3 regions of the Peribacillus sp. AS_2 genome follow, and region 2 is predicted to be linked to each of the others. Evidence: riboswitches for the same ligand, from Rfam matches in the RefSeq annotation. Region 2 holds a riboswitch; each other region holds the start of a gene.
What was found. A riboswitch is a leader RNA that binds a small molecule or an ion and turns the genes downstream of it on or off. The one in region 2 is predicted to bind thiamine pyrophosphate.

Region 1 (5,213 bases), on a different contig from region 2:
CTTTAAGCAATGAGCGGACTCTCTCATCTATTTCTTGTTGCGGCCTTTTATCAATACGCAATGAATAAGCAATCTCTTCATATACAGTATTTGCAACGAACTGAAACTCAGGATTTTGAAAGACAAACGTCATATGATCCGTTGGATTTTTCACCATTTTAATGGGGTTCCCCAATAATTCATACGTACCTTTCGTTTTTATGAACTGCATCAATGCATGCAAAAGTGTACTCTTGCCCGCGCCATTTTCTCCCCTTATCACAATCCATTCTCCTGAATGGACCTTCAGCTCTTCAACCTTGATTTTTTCCTCTTTATTCCGAAAACCGCTAAATCCTTGCACATCCAGAAGGGGTAAACAATTTGTAAATTGGTGTTCCCTAGTGGGTGCATACTTCTGTATATATTCATCCCAAACACCAGGGAACCAAATTCCATGTTCTCTCATTTCATTTTTATATAGGGAAAGAATGGTGTCTCTTGGACCATCAGCTATGATTTGACCGTCATCGTTTAAAAGCACGATTCGTTCGATGAATTCTAAAACATGGTCAATTTTATGTTCGACGATAATAACCGTTTTGTCTTTTCCGACTTCCTTCAACAAGTCCCAGATTTCTTTCGTTCCTTCCGGATCAAGCATGGCTGTCGGTTCATCTAAAAATAGCACTTCTGGTTCAAGGGCCAATACTGAAGCGATTGCCAGACGCTGTTTCATCCCGCCTGATAATGTTTCTATACTTGTATGCCCTAGGTTCAATCCTACATTACGGATTTGATTTTCAATTTTCTCTTTCATTTCTTCTTTAGGGACGGAAAGATTCTCAAGGACAAAGGCAATTTCCTCATCGGCAAATGGCATGCAAAACTGGCTATCAGGGTCTTGAAAAACATACCCCCATGAAGAAGGGCATTTCAATTTCTCCGCTTTCATCGGGACTTCGATGGAATTCGGAATCAATCCGCTTAACACTTGCAACAGAGTGGACTTACCACATCCTGATGGTCCCAACAATAGCACTTTTTCTCCTTGATCAAACGATAGTGATAGGTCCTTGAATATCAAAAATTCATCACCGGGAAATTTCATTCTTAACTTTTCAACAGAAACGATTGGTTCCATGGCCCTCAACCTCTACTTTTGATCCAGTTCTGCATAATCTTTATTGGAAACCGGACGCACAAGATTTGTTACTCCTGTTGCTTCCAGGACTTTAACTAGATAATAAGCGGTCACACCTGCAAATAATATGGAACCCACAAACCTCGCTATCATGAATAACGATAGATTCCAAGTTGAAAGCGCACCTATTTCCCCGTATGCAAAATCCATGATAACTGATGCCAGGCAGGAAGCTATCGCAGCTAAAACGGCCACCGGCATATTGAATTTTTTATATTTGAAAGTCATGAACACCAGTTCCGCTAACAAACCTTGGACCACCCCATATAACAGTACGGTCAGCCCCCATGGTGAACCAAGGAAGAACTCCCCGGAAGCTGCAGCTATCTCCGCCAAAAGTGCCACACCCGGTTTCCGTAAAATTAAGAAGGCGACGGGGCCAGCTATAAACCACATTCCATAAATAAGTTGATCCAGATGTAATCCTAATGGTTTAACGGAATAATAAATCGAACCCCAAAGGATATAAACGATTCCAAATGCTACCGCAATCACGATCGTGACTAATATATCCGTTAATTTCAATCCTTTTTTCATTGTTTCATTCTCCTTTTATACTTCTAATGTTTCCTTATGAACGGGCCATGTCTCTAAACGATAAGCCATTTCCCAAAATGAGTATTCATATTGGCTGCTGAGAATAAAATGCTCTTTCATTCTCGCCTTATCTTCTTCAGTTACTTTTTCAGCTATCTCATCCAGCCTCGCAATTTGTTCTTCCACCAAAGTGCGGAACCACTCTCCTCCGTAAGCCGCTATCCATTCTTGATAAATCGGCTCTTCGGGCATGCACCCTTGCAGCTTTTCACCTATCTCATAATACAGCCAGTAACACGGCAAGATAGCTGCAATAACATCTCCTAAATGTCCCGAATATGCCGCACGATACATATGGGAAGTATAAGCATAGGCAGTCGGGGCAGGCTTGAAATTTTCCCGTTCTTCTTTTGTGATGCCTAATCTCTCGGAAAAATTCTCATGAAGCTTCAACTCCGCTTCATATGTTCCTTGTGCATGGCCGGCAAGCCTGCTTGTTGTATGTAAATCCGTAGCTTTGACTGCCCCTAAGGCTTGAACTCTAGCAAAATGAGATAAATAATAGGCATCTTGCATGACATAAAAACGGAAACACTCCAATGGCAATGTGCCATCTCCTATTCCTGCAACAAAAGGATGATTAAAACTAGCTTCCCAAATGTGATCAACTTCCTTACGGATTTCCTCTGAAAACTTCATGTCCATTACCTCCAAATTGTATTTTTTCATTGAACGTTACAGAAAAAAACACTTATCACCCCTTTTTTTGCAAACAAAAAACCACTTTCTTAAACGTAAAGAAAGTGGTTGTACTTGAAATAATACGGAAATGTATAGTTCCAGACCCCACTTCCCTACGCTGGTATAAACCAGATCAGGTTCTAAGGGTCTTAAAGTCATACTTCAATCTCAGCTTTTGTGGGTAAAAAATCAACTTTTACCTATAAAGCACCCCTAGTGGTACAAATTGTATATTAAATTCATTTGCCTTTATATTAACACGATAAATCCAATTGTCAAACGTATTAGAAAAGTTTTCTTGATTTAGGGTTACTAAACTTTCAATCTTCCATCCCCTCTTTTCCCGTAGCCTTCAAAGAATTTGATCAAAGGGAGCTCAGTTAGTAGTTTACTCGTGAGTTTTACCGGTTTACTCGTGAGTTTTGCAATTTTACTCGTGAATATAATGGTTACTCGTAAGTTTTACCGGTTTACTCGTGAGTTCTACAGTTTTACTCGTGAATTCTACTACTTTACTCGTGAGTTTTGCCGGTTTACTCGTGAATTCTGCTGTTTTACTCGTGAATTGGCCACTTGACTCGTGAATTCAGCTGCTTTACTCGTGAATTTAATGAATTCACAGTAATCCCCTTTTGAACTTTCCATCAATCCAGCTCACTATTATGACGCCGGTTAGGGATTTCCCAAAGCAACTTCTCAACTCGCGCCCATCCACCTCATCACCTCCTACTCTTTTATTATGAATTCATTATAGTAAACTTAATATTTTTAAAAACCATATAATTTCATAATGTGAAATTATATGAAAAATTTATTTTTAATTGTGAACTATCAAAAGATCGCCCCGAAGAAATGACTTTCATTACCGCATTATCAAAAATCAGTGTTAAACTATCCATGTTCATTCATATTTCCAGCTTAATTAATAACGGCCTTTTTTTGTTCTTGACTTGAATAGATGAAAGTGGTGAGGAAAGTTTCAATTTTGCGTACATTTAGAAAGTTATACCAATTTTTTGTGGATATTCCTTTAAAAAAGAGTGTGGTTTTGAATTACCGCTACGAGGTAAAAGCTGTAATCGGAACAGGAAGCTACGGTATTGTTTATCTTTGCAATGATTTGAAAATGAATGAAAATATAGTGATCAAACAGCTCCGGAAAAGTAAACGCCGCAGTAAAAAAGAGCTGAAACAATTTGAAAATGAAATTTCCATATTACGAATGTTAAACCACAGAAATATCCCTAAATTTCACGAGAAATTTTCGCAAGATGGAAATGTTTATTTTGTGATGGATTTCATAGAAGGGAATAATTTAGAAGACCATATTTTCTCGAATCAATTAACGTTCAATGAGAAAGAGTCTCTACATTTTCTGGTTAAGCTGGTCGATTTAGTATGTTATCTACATGAGCATGACATTTTCCATCAAGATATACGTATACCGAATATTCTACTTAAGAACCATCAGCCCATTTTGATAGACTTTGGTTTGTCCAAGATGATCAATTCCGCCAACCTCGCAAAAGAATCCATTTTGCAGCTGAAAAGGCAGGATTTTTACGACTTGGGGGAAATACTTCTATATGTACTTTATACGACGTACGCTTCCAAAAGTAAAAAAGCACTTCCTTGGACAGAAGAGCTTTCGTTAGAAAAAGAAACCGTGCATATACTGAAAAGGTTATTAAGCATCCAAGAACCTTACTCAAATATTAAAGATATCTCAATGGACCTTCAGGCAGTATTGAAGTCAAAGAATTGGAATTAGCTGCTGCTGCCCCGCCCTTTTCTTTTGTAGCGGTCACTTCCACTCATGGGATACCTTTTGTACCCCCGGCTGCTGCTGCTGCTGCCTCGGCGATAATGCCCATGTCTTCGCTCACTGCTGCCTTGGGAAAGCTGTTTGATTTTTTTCATTATTTTCTTCAGCATTTCTTTCACCTCTTTTATTTTGGTTTTAAAGCCTGTTATTCATTTAGCCTAACATAGTCACAGTATAAACCTTATTAATAAGTACTATAATTTTTTTTCATTTGTGTTACAATCCATTACTGCTTCATAGATTCGGCTTTTTTCATTGTTGGTCATGGGAACGCCCTGATCCCTTTAATTTATGAAACTCCAAATGGCTCTTACAACATACGAATCGATGACAAAGTCGATTTTTTATCTTTCCCATTTCTTAGTTACATTCGGAATATATTATCTGTTTTTCGAATCAGTCAGTAAAAAAAACCTGGCGCATATTTCATCGCCAGGTTTTTTTCTTCGTTCACCTTTTATTTTACAGCTTCTTTTAATTCCTTTCCTGCTTTAAAAGCAGGTACTTTACTAGCTGCAATTTGTATTTCTTCGCCAGTTTGCGGGTTTCTTCCTGTACGGGCAGCACGGTCACGCACTTCAAATGTACCAAAACCAACTAATTGGATTTTTTCATCTTTAGCAAGTGTAGCCGTGATTGTTTCAAACAATGCATCCACTACTTTTTTTGCTTCGTCTTTTGTCAGTTCAGCTTGTGCTGCAACACTGCTCACTAATTCTGTTTTATTCATATGAACACCTCATCCTTTTATTTTGTATAAAATATGTAGAGAAGACAACATAACATATCTTGTATGCCTCTGTCACTTATTATGGCTAAATAAAAGGAAATGCAGCTCAAAATTGATCTTTCTTGCAAATAAAAGGGCCTTGATCAACATACTAAGCACGGTCTGACTCTTGTTCAACTTTCTGCAGTTTCGAGCTG
Region 2 (5,213 bases):
TATGATAAAAATCTTTCGTATTTTGATAAAGGGCTTCATAAACATCCTCAATCGGCAATCCTTTAATCGAAGCAATTTGACGCACACTTTCATGCATCATGCCGGGATGGGTCCATTCCCCATTGAAAACCCCTTCAAACGGCCATGGTCCATCCGTTTCTATCATCATCAGCTTAAGTGGATAGGCCGAAACTAATTCCTGTATTTCCCTCTCATAACAAACATCAGGTGTAATCGAAATGCGGTAGCCCTTTTCGGCCATTCTTTCAACTGTCCGGATATCGCCTTTAAACCAATGAAAGTGTGCCCTTGTAATTTGATGCTTATCCAAAAGGTCGCAAACGATAGGTGCATCGTCATGAACGGCATGAAGGATAACCGGCTTTTCAATCTCTTTAGCTAAGGTCAGGAACCTCTCCAGTATCACTATATATGCTGTGTTATCAATATTGGGGTTTTCCTGCCTTAGGTAATAGGGCAGCCCAACCTCGCCTATGGCAACCATATCGTGACGATGTTCCCGCATCCAGCTCAATAATTCATACACTTCTTCATCACTCGGGAGGGGCTGCTCTGGATGAAAACCAAAGGCAGGCTTAATTCGTGAATCTTTAAGTGAAAGCTGATAATGTTTAATCGAAGAAGCCAAATTCATGGAAACAGTGAGCAAGGATTCCAACTGAACCTTTTCCATATCTTTCAGGATCTGCTTTCGCTTAACAATATCATACTTATCCAAATGGATATGGCTGTCGATGATTCTCAAATGATATCGCCTCCTTACTTAAGTAGTGAAAGTTGGCTTGAGTGCTGCATATAATTCTCTCTTCAAATGAATAAATTCATCACTAAGAAGCTGTTCTTCTCTTCTTGGCCTTGAAAATGGAACTTTCACTTCTTTGATGACAGCAGCCGGTTTTGCTGATAACACATAAATTCTATCTGATAGGAAAACCGCTTCATCTATGCTGTGAGTGACAAAAAGCACCGACCTCCGATTTTCTTCCCAAACAGACAACAGCCATTGTTGCATTTGCAATCTAGTCAGTTCATCCAAGGCAGAAAAGGGTTCGTCCAGGCACATCAAGTCCTGTGGACTTAAGATACTCCGAATGAATGCCGCCCTTTGCTTCATGCCTCCAGATAATTCATGGGGATATGCTTTATCGTATTCTTCTAAACCAGCTTTCATCAAAAGGTTTTTTGCCTTTTCTTTATCTCTGGTCCCAGCAAGTTCACTTCCAAGCAAAACATTTTCCAATACCGTTCTCCAAGGTAAAAGGGAAGGCTGCTGAGGCATATAGCTGATATGTCCCTTTAAGCCATTTATCTTTTTACCATCCAATGAAATGATGCCATGATCAGGCTTCAAAATCCCGCCGATCAAGTGGAACAATGTACTTTTACCGCTTCCCGATGGCCCAAGGATCGTAACGAATTCCCCATCATTCACTTGGAAATTCATATTCTCCAATATATTCTGCTTACCATCGAAAGAATAGGAGACGTCTTTAATTTCCAGCTTCACCCTTTTCGCCCTCCTTTCTCTTCCAAGAAACCAAGTATTTCTCCAGGAAAGTGATGATTCCAAAAAAAATCAGGCTCATTCCCATAATGATGAAAATGGCTACAAACACCCGATCTGTCCTGAACGCTGAAGAAGCGAGAGTCATATAAACACCAATCCCCGATTTTGCCCCAAGCCATTCCGAAATAACCGCACCCATTACACTATAGGAAGCCGAAATTTTCAGGCCGGAGAAAATGAACGGGATCGAGTGAGGAAGTTCCAGCTTCCAAAATAACTGGTTTTTCCCCGCTCCCATCATCTTGAAATAATGCTTAAGCTCGTATGGTGTCTGGCGAAAACCGTCCAATGATGCGACCGCAACCGGAAAAAAACATACAAGTGAAATCACGATTAACTTAGGCAGCATGCCAAAGCCAAACCAGATCACCAAAAGCGGCGCCAAAACAATTATAGGTATATTTTGTGATAGTATGAGCAGAGGATAAACCGCGTCCTTCACACCTGGAAATAGGTGCAGGATTGCCGCGATCAATAAGCCGATGCAGCTTCCAATAAAAAAACCTGACAACGCAAGCTCGGTTGTGGATATAAGGTGTCCGTAAAGATTGCGGGACGACTCAATTCCTTCAATGAAAATGGCCGATGGAGCGGGAAGCAGCCATTCTTCAACTTTCAATAAGACTGTCACTGACTCCCATACTATCAGCAACAATAATAAAAGAAAGAAGGGAGCCCCCTTCTTCCAAATTCCCCTTCCGATCATGCCCGATATTTCTCCGTTAACGTATCCATCGTAATCCCGCTTGGCTGATATAATATTTTCACTTGGGAAATGACATTCGGTGATCCTATTTCAATCATTCTTACATTCATTTTTTCTATCACGGCAAAAAGCTCGGAAAGCTCCCCCTCCATTGTCGTTTCAAGCGGGTGAACCTCATACTTGACACCTGATTCTTCAATGATCTTGATTGCTTCATCGACCATAGGGATGACATTTTCCCCTTTAGGAATAATTTGTATACTAATTAATGAATTGGCCATTGTATTTCCTCCTATTTTGGTAAAAATTCATTGGTAAATGCCTTTTCAGGATCGAAATCACCTTCAAGAAGCTTATTTTCAGTCATCCACTCACTGTAATTCTTCCAAATTTCAAGCTTTTGTTCACCCCATCGCGGAGCATCATCCTGATACTTGGCTGCAAGCCACTCCTGGCTTTTCTTCACTAGTTTTGGATCAAGATCCGGTGCAGACTCAATTAACATATCTGCTGCATCATCAGGATTCTTAATCGCAAACTGGTATCCTTTCGAAGCTGCATGGACGAATGCTTTAACAGTCTCGGGATCTTCTTTTATCATCTTTTCATTTGTAGTCAAAACAGGCGTATAGTAATCAAGCTTATCAGAGTATTCCGTTAAGTACACCATATTAAGCTTATCATTTCGCAACTCAGCCTCAATGCCTGTCCAACCATAATAAATCCAGGCAAAATCTATATCCCTTTTAACCGAAGTGAAAAAATCCATGTCTCCTGTATTGACTATGTCCACTTTATTTACATCCGCATTTTCCTTTTTCATGAGTGAATCAATAATGGCCTTTTCAACCGGAGATCCCCAGCCACCATACGTTTTCCCTTCAAAATCCTTGGGAGTCGTAATGTCCTTAGCCTCAGGGGAAGCGAATCCCGAAGTATTATGCTGGATGACGGCAGCTACCGAAACAATCGGCACACCCTGTACGCGGGCCTGTGTTATGCCCTCTTGATAGCTCACGCCAAATTCAGATTTCCCTGAAGCGACAAGCTTATCAGCTCCAGCTTCACCTGGCATGATAATTTCCACATCAAGACCTTGTTCTTTAAAATAACCTTTTTCCTTGGCTACATACAATCCTGTATGGTTTGTATTCGGTGTCCAATCGAGCACGACCGATACCTTCTTTAATTTTTCATTTTTAGATGCTTCTTCTTTTTCATTAGTTCCGCCTGCTCCGCATCCAGCTAAAAGGAAGAACGAAGTTAACAGTGGTAAGAATTTATTCAAGTCATTATCCTCCTACACATCTTATAAGATTCATATGCCGGAACCATAATAGGGCTCCAGGGCTATTCAAATACTGGATAAAAAAGCAAAAAACGCCCGAAGATGAATTCGGACGTTAACATACAAAACAGAAAATCAGTCATAATATGTTCCCTCCGCTGGCATCACCCAGATCAGGTTCAAAGAGTCAGCATCTAATGGATGCAATCTCAGCCAGCAGTACTGGCCCCCCTACATTTCTCGCACATATGAACTTTTCTCTCTCATTATATCAATTCATGGGGAAAAAGGAATACTAATTTGCTTCTTCTCTCTAATTGGAAAGGTATTCCTGGCACTTCAGGATATCTTGCAAATATCTTTTGGAACGAAAATCATTGAAAGCAAAATAATTCTGCCTCTTTCCGTTCCAATCATTCTTGGCTGCAACGGCGGCGGACACGTTCCAAATAGTCATTTCTTTTCAAGCATTCATATAATGAGCATTACATGTAGACATTTTTGTTTACTTGTTTTATTAAACCCTTAATTTCATAAGCAAAAGGTGGATATGTCATGATAAAGATTAATCACAAATGGTTAGATGTCAGTCAAATCCAACCAGGTACAGCCTCTGCCAAATCGCTTGAAACTCTTCAATGCTTGGCGGAAGATTCTAACGTTTTTGAATACCGGAACTTTGGGGATTTTAATTTCGAGATACAGCTGAGGAACCGAGTCATAGAGGCAGCTATTGCGTTGGATAAAAGCGGTCCGGATTTTTCCACACTTGAGGAGTCTCAATCCAATCAACGTTATTGGCACCTTTCAAAGGATGGCACCTTTACCCTTCAGCCAGGGATTCTCCCTCATGCTGCGCTCGTTGACATTTTCATGAATGGAGGGCTTTATGCCTTCGAATGCGGTACAGCAATGGTCGTCACTTTTTTAAAGGCGATTTTGGATTTGATCGGCCCTAGGAATTTCGACCATCTTTTTTCAGACCTATTTTTATATGACTTTCGCCCTCCACAGAATATGGCTCTCATTATTCATCAAGGAAGGGATTATTTACCAGGTGATTGCGTTTACTTCAAAAACCCTGATCACGACTTGGCAACCCCTGAATGGCAAGGTGAAAATGCCATATTATTAGGGAATAACCTCTTTTATGGCCACGGGATCGGGATTACCACTGCACAGGGAATCATCGATGAATTAAATAGCAATAGAAAGCCATTCGCCACCATATCAGCATTTCTGACAACGCATATCATTTCCCTGGATAGTTCCTTCTATAGACAATTCCAACTAAATAACCCCCGTGCCAAGCCCGATAACAGTCCTGCCAGCCTTTCCAATTGTATTGTTTCTGAAATAGGTTCGAAGATATACCTTTCATGACCCTGGCATTTCGCCTATGCCATAAATCCGTTTTATTGAATATCGACATAAAAAAATGCTTGGGCAGAAAATTCCCCAAGCATTTTTTCTATTCAAGCACCAATATTCCCTTTGCCTTTGAACCTGCGGGCACTTGCCTGCCCCCATTTCGTTATGGATAGTGTATAAACAGCCAAGGCCGACCATATGAACAAAAAGGCTAAAAGATGTGCTTTGGTGAAACTTTCATGATAGACGAATACCCCGAT
Region 3 (5,213 bases), on a different contig from region 2:
AGTGACTTCAACAGCTATATGCGGGTCCGACCTCCATATATATCAGGGGGCTTTGCCGACGCATAAAGATTATGTCATTGGCCATGAACCGATGGGCATCGTCGAAGAAGTGGGTCCGGAAGTGACAAAGGTGAAAAAAGGAGACAGGGTTGTCCTGCCTTTCAACATTTCTTGCGGGCACTGTTATTATTGTGAACATGATATGGAGAGTCAATGTGATAATTCCAACCCTAATGAAGCGGTGGATACAGGCGGGTACTTTGGTTTTACGGAACGATATGGGAACTATCCAGGCGGGCAGGCAGAATATTTAAGGGTACCATATGGAAACTTCATGCCGTTTGTCATCCCAGAGTCATGCGAACTAGAAGATGAGTCGCTTTTGTTCATGTCTGATGTGCTGCCAACCGCATATTGGAGTGTAGAGAACGCTGGCGTCAATAAAGATGATACGGTAGCGATATTGGGCTGTGGACCGATTGGATTGATGGCTCAGAAGTTCGCTTGGATGAAAGGAGCAAAAAGGGTCATTGCCATCGACAATCTACCTTATAGACTCAATAAGGCTAAACGGATGAATAAGGTAGAGGCGTATAACTTCGATGAATATAACGATATGGGCAGCTACATTAAGGAAATCACTTCAGGCGGGGCCGATGTAGTCATAGATTGTGTGGGAATGGATGGGAAGAAATCGACGATAGAGGCGATTGAGCAAAAGCTGAAACTTCAGGGTGGAACGTTAAGTGCGATCGAGATTGCCCTTAACGCCGTACGTAAATTCGGCACGATTCAACTGACTGGCGTATACGGTTCGAAATATAATATGTTCCCATTAGGCAATATATTTGAGCGGAACATTAACCTGAAAATGGGACAAGCACCAGTCATTCACTACATGCCAAAGCTTTTTGATGAAATCACGGCTGGAAAGTTCGACCCCACGGAGATCATATCCCATAAAGTCCCTCTCGAAAAAGCGAGTGAGGCTTATCAAATCTTTAACGATCATGAAGATGAATGTATTAAAGTGGTGCTAAAGCCATAATGTGAAGCTTATAAAAAGTCCAATGCATGGAGTTGCATTGGACTTTTTGGTTATGTTCATAAATAGTTAATGGTGTATTATGGATAAACGTATAAATGACTCGTGATAAATGATCATCATACCCTTGAAGTGAGGAAATAGGGTTACACTTTTTTTACCATGATGCCGTTTTAAAGGGGCTTCCGATGATGAAGGAGAGATGCAGTGCCAAGTGAACTTGAATAAGGGTTTTTGGTAAGGGAATGGAGTATTTATATTATATAATGATAGTGACAAAAGGAGGATGTTCAGATGGTATATAACTCGGCAGCAGAACTTTGTGAAGGGTTTGGTTATCCGCCCGTTCACGTTAAATTGACGATAGAGATCATAGATAAGAGATTGGGACCTGTAAAGGCAGAAGCGGAGATTGCCATCAAGCCTGTTAAGGCAAAGGGATACCTGGAAGTATTGGTGGAAGAATTGGAATCGGAGCATATCTTTGCCGATGAAAATGGCAGTATCTATGGCAGCTTCGGCATCGATCAAAGCATCCAGATATATGATGAGGTCCTGACTACCATTCCGTTCGAAGAGATAATGGGAAATGAAAATTGGAAAGAGACAGTTGAGGAATCCATCACGGCGGATAAACTAAGGGAACAACTGGGGAAATCCCTAAATGATTATCAATTCAGTGATTTGAGCGGGAAATATAAATTCAGGAAAAGATGTAAGATAACAGAACTCCAATTCATAGATTAAACGAAAGGAGAAGGCGATATGCTTTCTCTTTTTTACATATGGCCATAATGTTTTTCCTTATGATAATTAAATTCTTGCAGTGACACAATTTGGAGAACCTTTGACCAGGTTTTAATGGTTTCAATTTGCATTTATTATATTGCTTTACATAGGTTAATATATTGTTAAGGGCTTTTATAAGAAATAGAAACGAATATTTTAAAAGATAAAAAGGAGAATATATGAAAATTGGTTTGGTACGGCATTTTAAGGTGGCACATGAATTTCCTACTGGGAAATCTGTGACGGCGGATGATATGAAGCAATGGTTTGTGGACTATGATGCAGCGGATATTATTTATGGAACGACTTTATTTGGCATGGAGGAATGGCAGGAATGTTATTGCAGTGATATGTCGAGAGCCGTCAAGACAGCGGAACACATCTTTCCAGGCACGGTTCATCGGATGGAGGAGCTGCGGGAAATTCCTTCTCCCCCTCTGAGGGGAAGGATTAAGCTGCCGTTCATCCTTTGGGCCATCTGGATTCGCTGCTGCTCGGTGATCAACAAGCAGACAAGGGCGGAAATTAAGTTTGCTGAGCAAAGAATCAAAAAAGTATTGGATGAAGTCTTTGCAAAGGGGGAAAGGAATGTTCTGATCGTGAGTCATGCCGCCCTCATGGTATATATGAGGAAAGAGCTGATCCGACGGGGGTTCACCGGTCCAAAATTCAAGATTGCCAGCAATGGAAAACTGTATGTATTTGAAAGCGGAAAAGGGAAATGAATATATGGTTCCCACCGGAAAAGGGAAGCCATTTTGCGAAGAAAGAGGCATGCATTTTCCGAATAGTTATTCTTTTTTTATTGGTTGTGGTTTATTATTGTAATAGTGTAATTTTTACGAATTCAATATTGGGGAAAGAGGGGTGGACATTTTGCTGAAGGCAGTTTTTTTTGATTTAGATGATACATTACTATGGGATCAGAAAAGTGTAAAAGAGGCTTTTGTGGCCACATGCGAAGTTGCCAAGGAGAAATATGGTCTGAATGTCGACGAGTTTGAAGAAGCGGTGCGGAAGGAAGCGCGTGATCTTTATTCTTCTTACGATACATATGCATTCACTCAAATGATTGGAATCAACCCATTTGAGGGACTATGGGGGAATTTTCAGGATGATCATGATGAATTCCGGAAGATGGCCGGGATTGTACCGGCTTATCGGAAAGAAGCGTGGACGAGGGGCTTGAAGGCATTAGGGATCAATGACCCGGAATTTGGACTTGAACTGGCAGAACGTTTCCCGGCCGAAAGACGCAAAAAGCCATTTATCTATGAAGAAACATTCCGTGTTCTGGATGAATTAAAAGGGAAGTACAAATTGCTATTGCTTACGAACGGATCTCCTGAGCTGCAAAATACCAAACTTGAAATAACGCCTGAACTGGTTCCTTATTTCGACCAAATCGTGATTTCAGGCGCATTTGGACGAGGTAAACCGGATGCCTCCATTTTTGAGCATGCTTTGGAAATCATGGAGCTAGATAAGGATGAAGTATTGATGGTCGGCGATAATTTAATGACCGATATCCTTGGAGCATCACGGGTAGGCATAAAGTCGGTTTGGATAAATCGCCATGATAAGGAACGGAATGAAGTGATTCCAACCTACGAAATCACGCATTTAGAGGAGCTTTTCCCTATCCTTGGGAGCCTGGGGAATTAATTGGCGGTCCTCCTCCAAATAACAAATTTTTAGATGATTGCAGAGAAAATACTAGGTCTTTTAAATTATTTACAGAATGAAAAGGGTGAGATATAGTTACCCTGTAATCAATTAAATTATTCAGACTAGGGGTGTCCAATAAAAGTTGGGCTGAGAGAGAAGCGCTTAAGCTTCTTAACCCTCAGGACCTGATCTGGTTCATACCAGCGTGGGGAAGTTAGAATCTACTAAACGATGACCTTTCAATTGGTCATTTCTGTAGTCATACTAACGTTAGCCGGGTCTTAAATATGAGACCTGGCTTTTTCGTGCGAAGTGGATTGGATTTTGTCCTTTTTAAATGAACTTAAAAAGGAGAAATGAAATCATGAAGAGTAATTCAGTAAATGACATGAACGTTTCAATTATGTCCAGTTTTGCCGGGAGTAAAAAAGTGTATGTTGAGGGATCTAGACCCGATATTAAAGTACCTATGCGTGAAATTGAGCTAAGTCCGACGACAGGGGCATTCGGCGAAGAGGAGAATCCGCCTTTACGTGTATATGATACAAGCGGCTTCTATACGGATTCAGAATATCCGATTGATATTCATAAAGGCCTTGCCCCGATTAGACGCAGCTGGGTTCTGGAACGGGAAGATGTTGAAGAGTATGAAGGGCGTGAAATAAAGCCGGAAGATAACGGATATAGAAAAGTGGAGTCACAATCCAATGCCGAAGTTTTTCCGGGATTGAAAAGAAAACCATTGCGTGCGGTGAAAGGGAAAAACGTAACCCAGCTCCATTATGCCCGCAAAGGGATCATTACTCCAGAAATGGAGTTCATTTCGATCAGGGAAAATGTAGCCCCTGAGTTTGTAAGGGAAGAGGTAGCTAGCGGGCGGGCAATTATTCCGGCAAATATTAACCATCCTGAAAGTGAGCCGATGATCATCGGACGTAATTTTCACGTGAAGATAAATGCGAATATTGGAAATTCAGCTGTCAGTTCATCGATCGAAGCTGAAGTGGAGAAAATGACTTGGGCTACACGATGGGGTGCAGACAACATAATGGATCTTTCCACAGGAAAGAATATTCACACGACGCGGGAATGGATTATCAGGAATTCACCTGTGCCTGTTGGGACGGTTCCGATATATCAAGCATTGGAAAAAGTGAATGGGGTCGCGGAAGATTTAAATTGGGAAGTATTCCGGGATACATTAATCGAGCAGGCTGAGCAAGGTGTCGATTACTTCACCATACACGCTGGTGTGCTTTTGCGATACATCCCAATGACAGCAAAGCGAGTTACGGGTATTGTTTCCCGGGGAGGCTCCATCATGGCACAATGGTGCTTGGCCCACCACCAAGAAAGCTTTCTCTATACACACTTTGAAGAGATTTGTGAAATCATGAAGACGTATGATGTTTCTTTCTCATTAGGTGACGGTCTCCGTCCGGGATCCATTGCAGATGCAAACGATGAGGCACAATTTGCGGAATTGGAAACACTTGGGGAATTGACGAAGATTGCTTGGAAGCACGATGTTCAAGTCATGGTGGAGGGACCCGGTCACGTACCGATGCATTTGATTAAAGAAAATATGGATAAACAGCTGGAAGTCTGTCAAGAAGCACCATTCTATACCCTGGGACCATTGACGACGGACATAGCTCCTGGATACGACCATATCACTTCTGCGATTGGTGCTGCCATGATTGGATGGTTT

Region 1: linked by a shared signal. The riboswitch ahead of tenA (thiaminase II) and the one ahead of OTG27_RS15680 (ABC transporter substrate-binding protein) in region 2 are both predicted to bind thiamine pyrophosphate.
Region 3: linked by a shared signal. The riboswitch ahead of thiC (phosphomethylpyrimidine synthase ThiC) and the one ahead of OTG27_RS15680 (ABC transporter substrate-binding protein) in region 2 are both predicted to bind thiamine pyrophosphate.

Annotation. Positions count from the first base shown of each region.
Region 1 covers NZ_JAPTGA010000005.1:27,670-32,882, reverse strand. Annotated here, with positions in the region: gene OTG27_RS10345 (ABC transporter ATP-binding protein) at 1-1,123, opposite strand, end outside; gene OTG27_RS10340 (ECF transporter S component) at 1,136-1,720, opposite strand; gene tenA (thiaminase II) at 1,736-2,419, opposite strand; TPP riboswitch at 2,555-2,686, opposite strand; gene OTG27_RS10330 (hypothetical protein) at 2,856-3,038, shown strand; gene OTG27_RS10325 (protein kinase domain-containing protein) at 3,504-4,232, shown strand; gene OTG27_RS10320 (hypothetical protein) at 4,229-4,396, opposite strand; gene OTG27_RS10315 (HU family DNA-binding protein) at 4,744-5,016, opposite strand; gene OTG27_RS10310 (cobyric acid synthase) at 5,190-5,213, opposite strand, start outside.
Region 2 covers NZ_JAPTGA010000008.1:68,402-73,614, reverse strand. Annotated here, with positions in the region: gene OTG27_RS15700 (TatD family hydrolase) at 1-766, opposite strand, end outside; gene OTG27_RS15695 (ABC transporter ATP-binding protein) at 785-1,522, opposite strand; gene OTG27_RS15690 (ABC transporter permease) at 1,512-2,294, opposite strand; gene OTG27_RS15685 (thiamine-binding protein) at 2,291-2,575, opposite strand; gene OTG27_RS15680 (ABC transporter substrate-binding protein) at 2,587-3,582, opposite strand; TPP riboswitch at 3,716-3,825, opposite strand; gene OTG27_RS15675 (protein-glutamine gamma-glutamyltransferase) at 4,138-4,965, shown strand; gene rarD (EamA family transporter RarD) at 5,058-5,213, opposite strand, start outside.
Region 3 covers NZ_JAPTGA010000003.1:20,845-26,057, forward strand. Annotated here, with positions in the region: gene OTG27_RS05695 (zinc-dependent alcohol dehydrogenase) at 1-1,048, shown strand, start outside; gene OTG27_RS05700 (hypothetical protein) at 1,340-1,792, shown strand; gene OTG27_RS05705 (histidine phosphatase family protein) at 2,014-2,559, shown strand; gene OTG27_RS05710 (HAD family hydrolase) at 2,711-3,499, shown strand; TPP riboswitch at 3,617-3,731, shown strand; gene thiC (phosphomethylpyrimidine synthase ThiC) at 3,867-5,213, shown strand, end outside.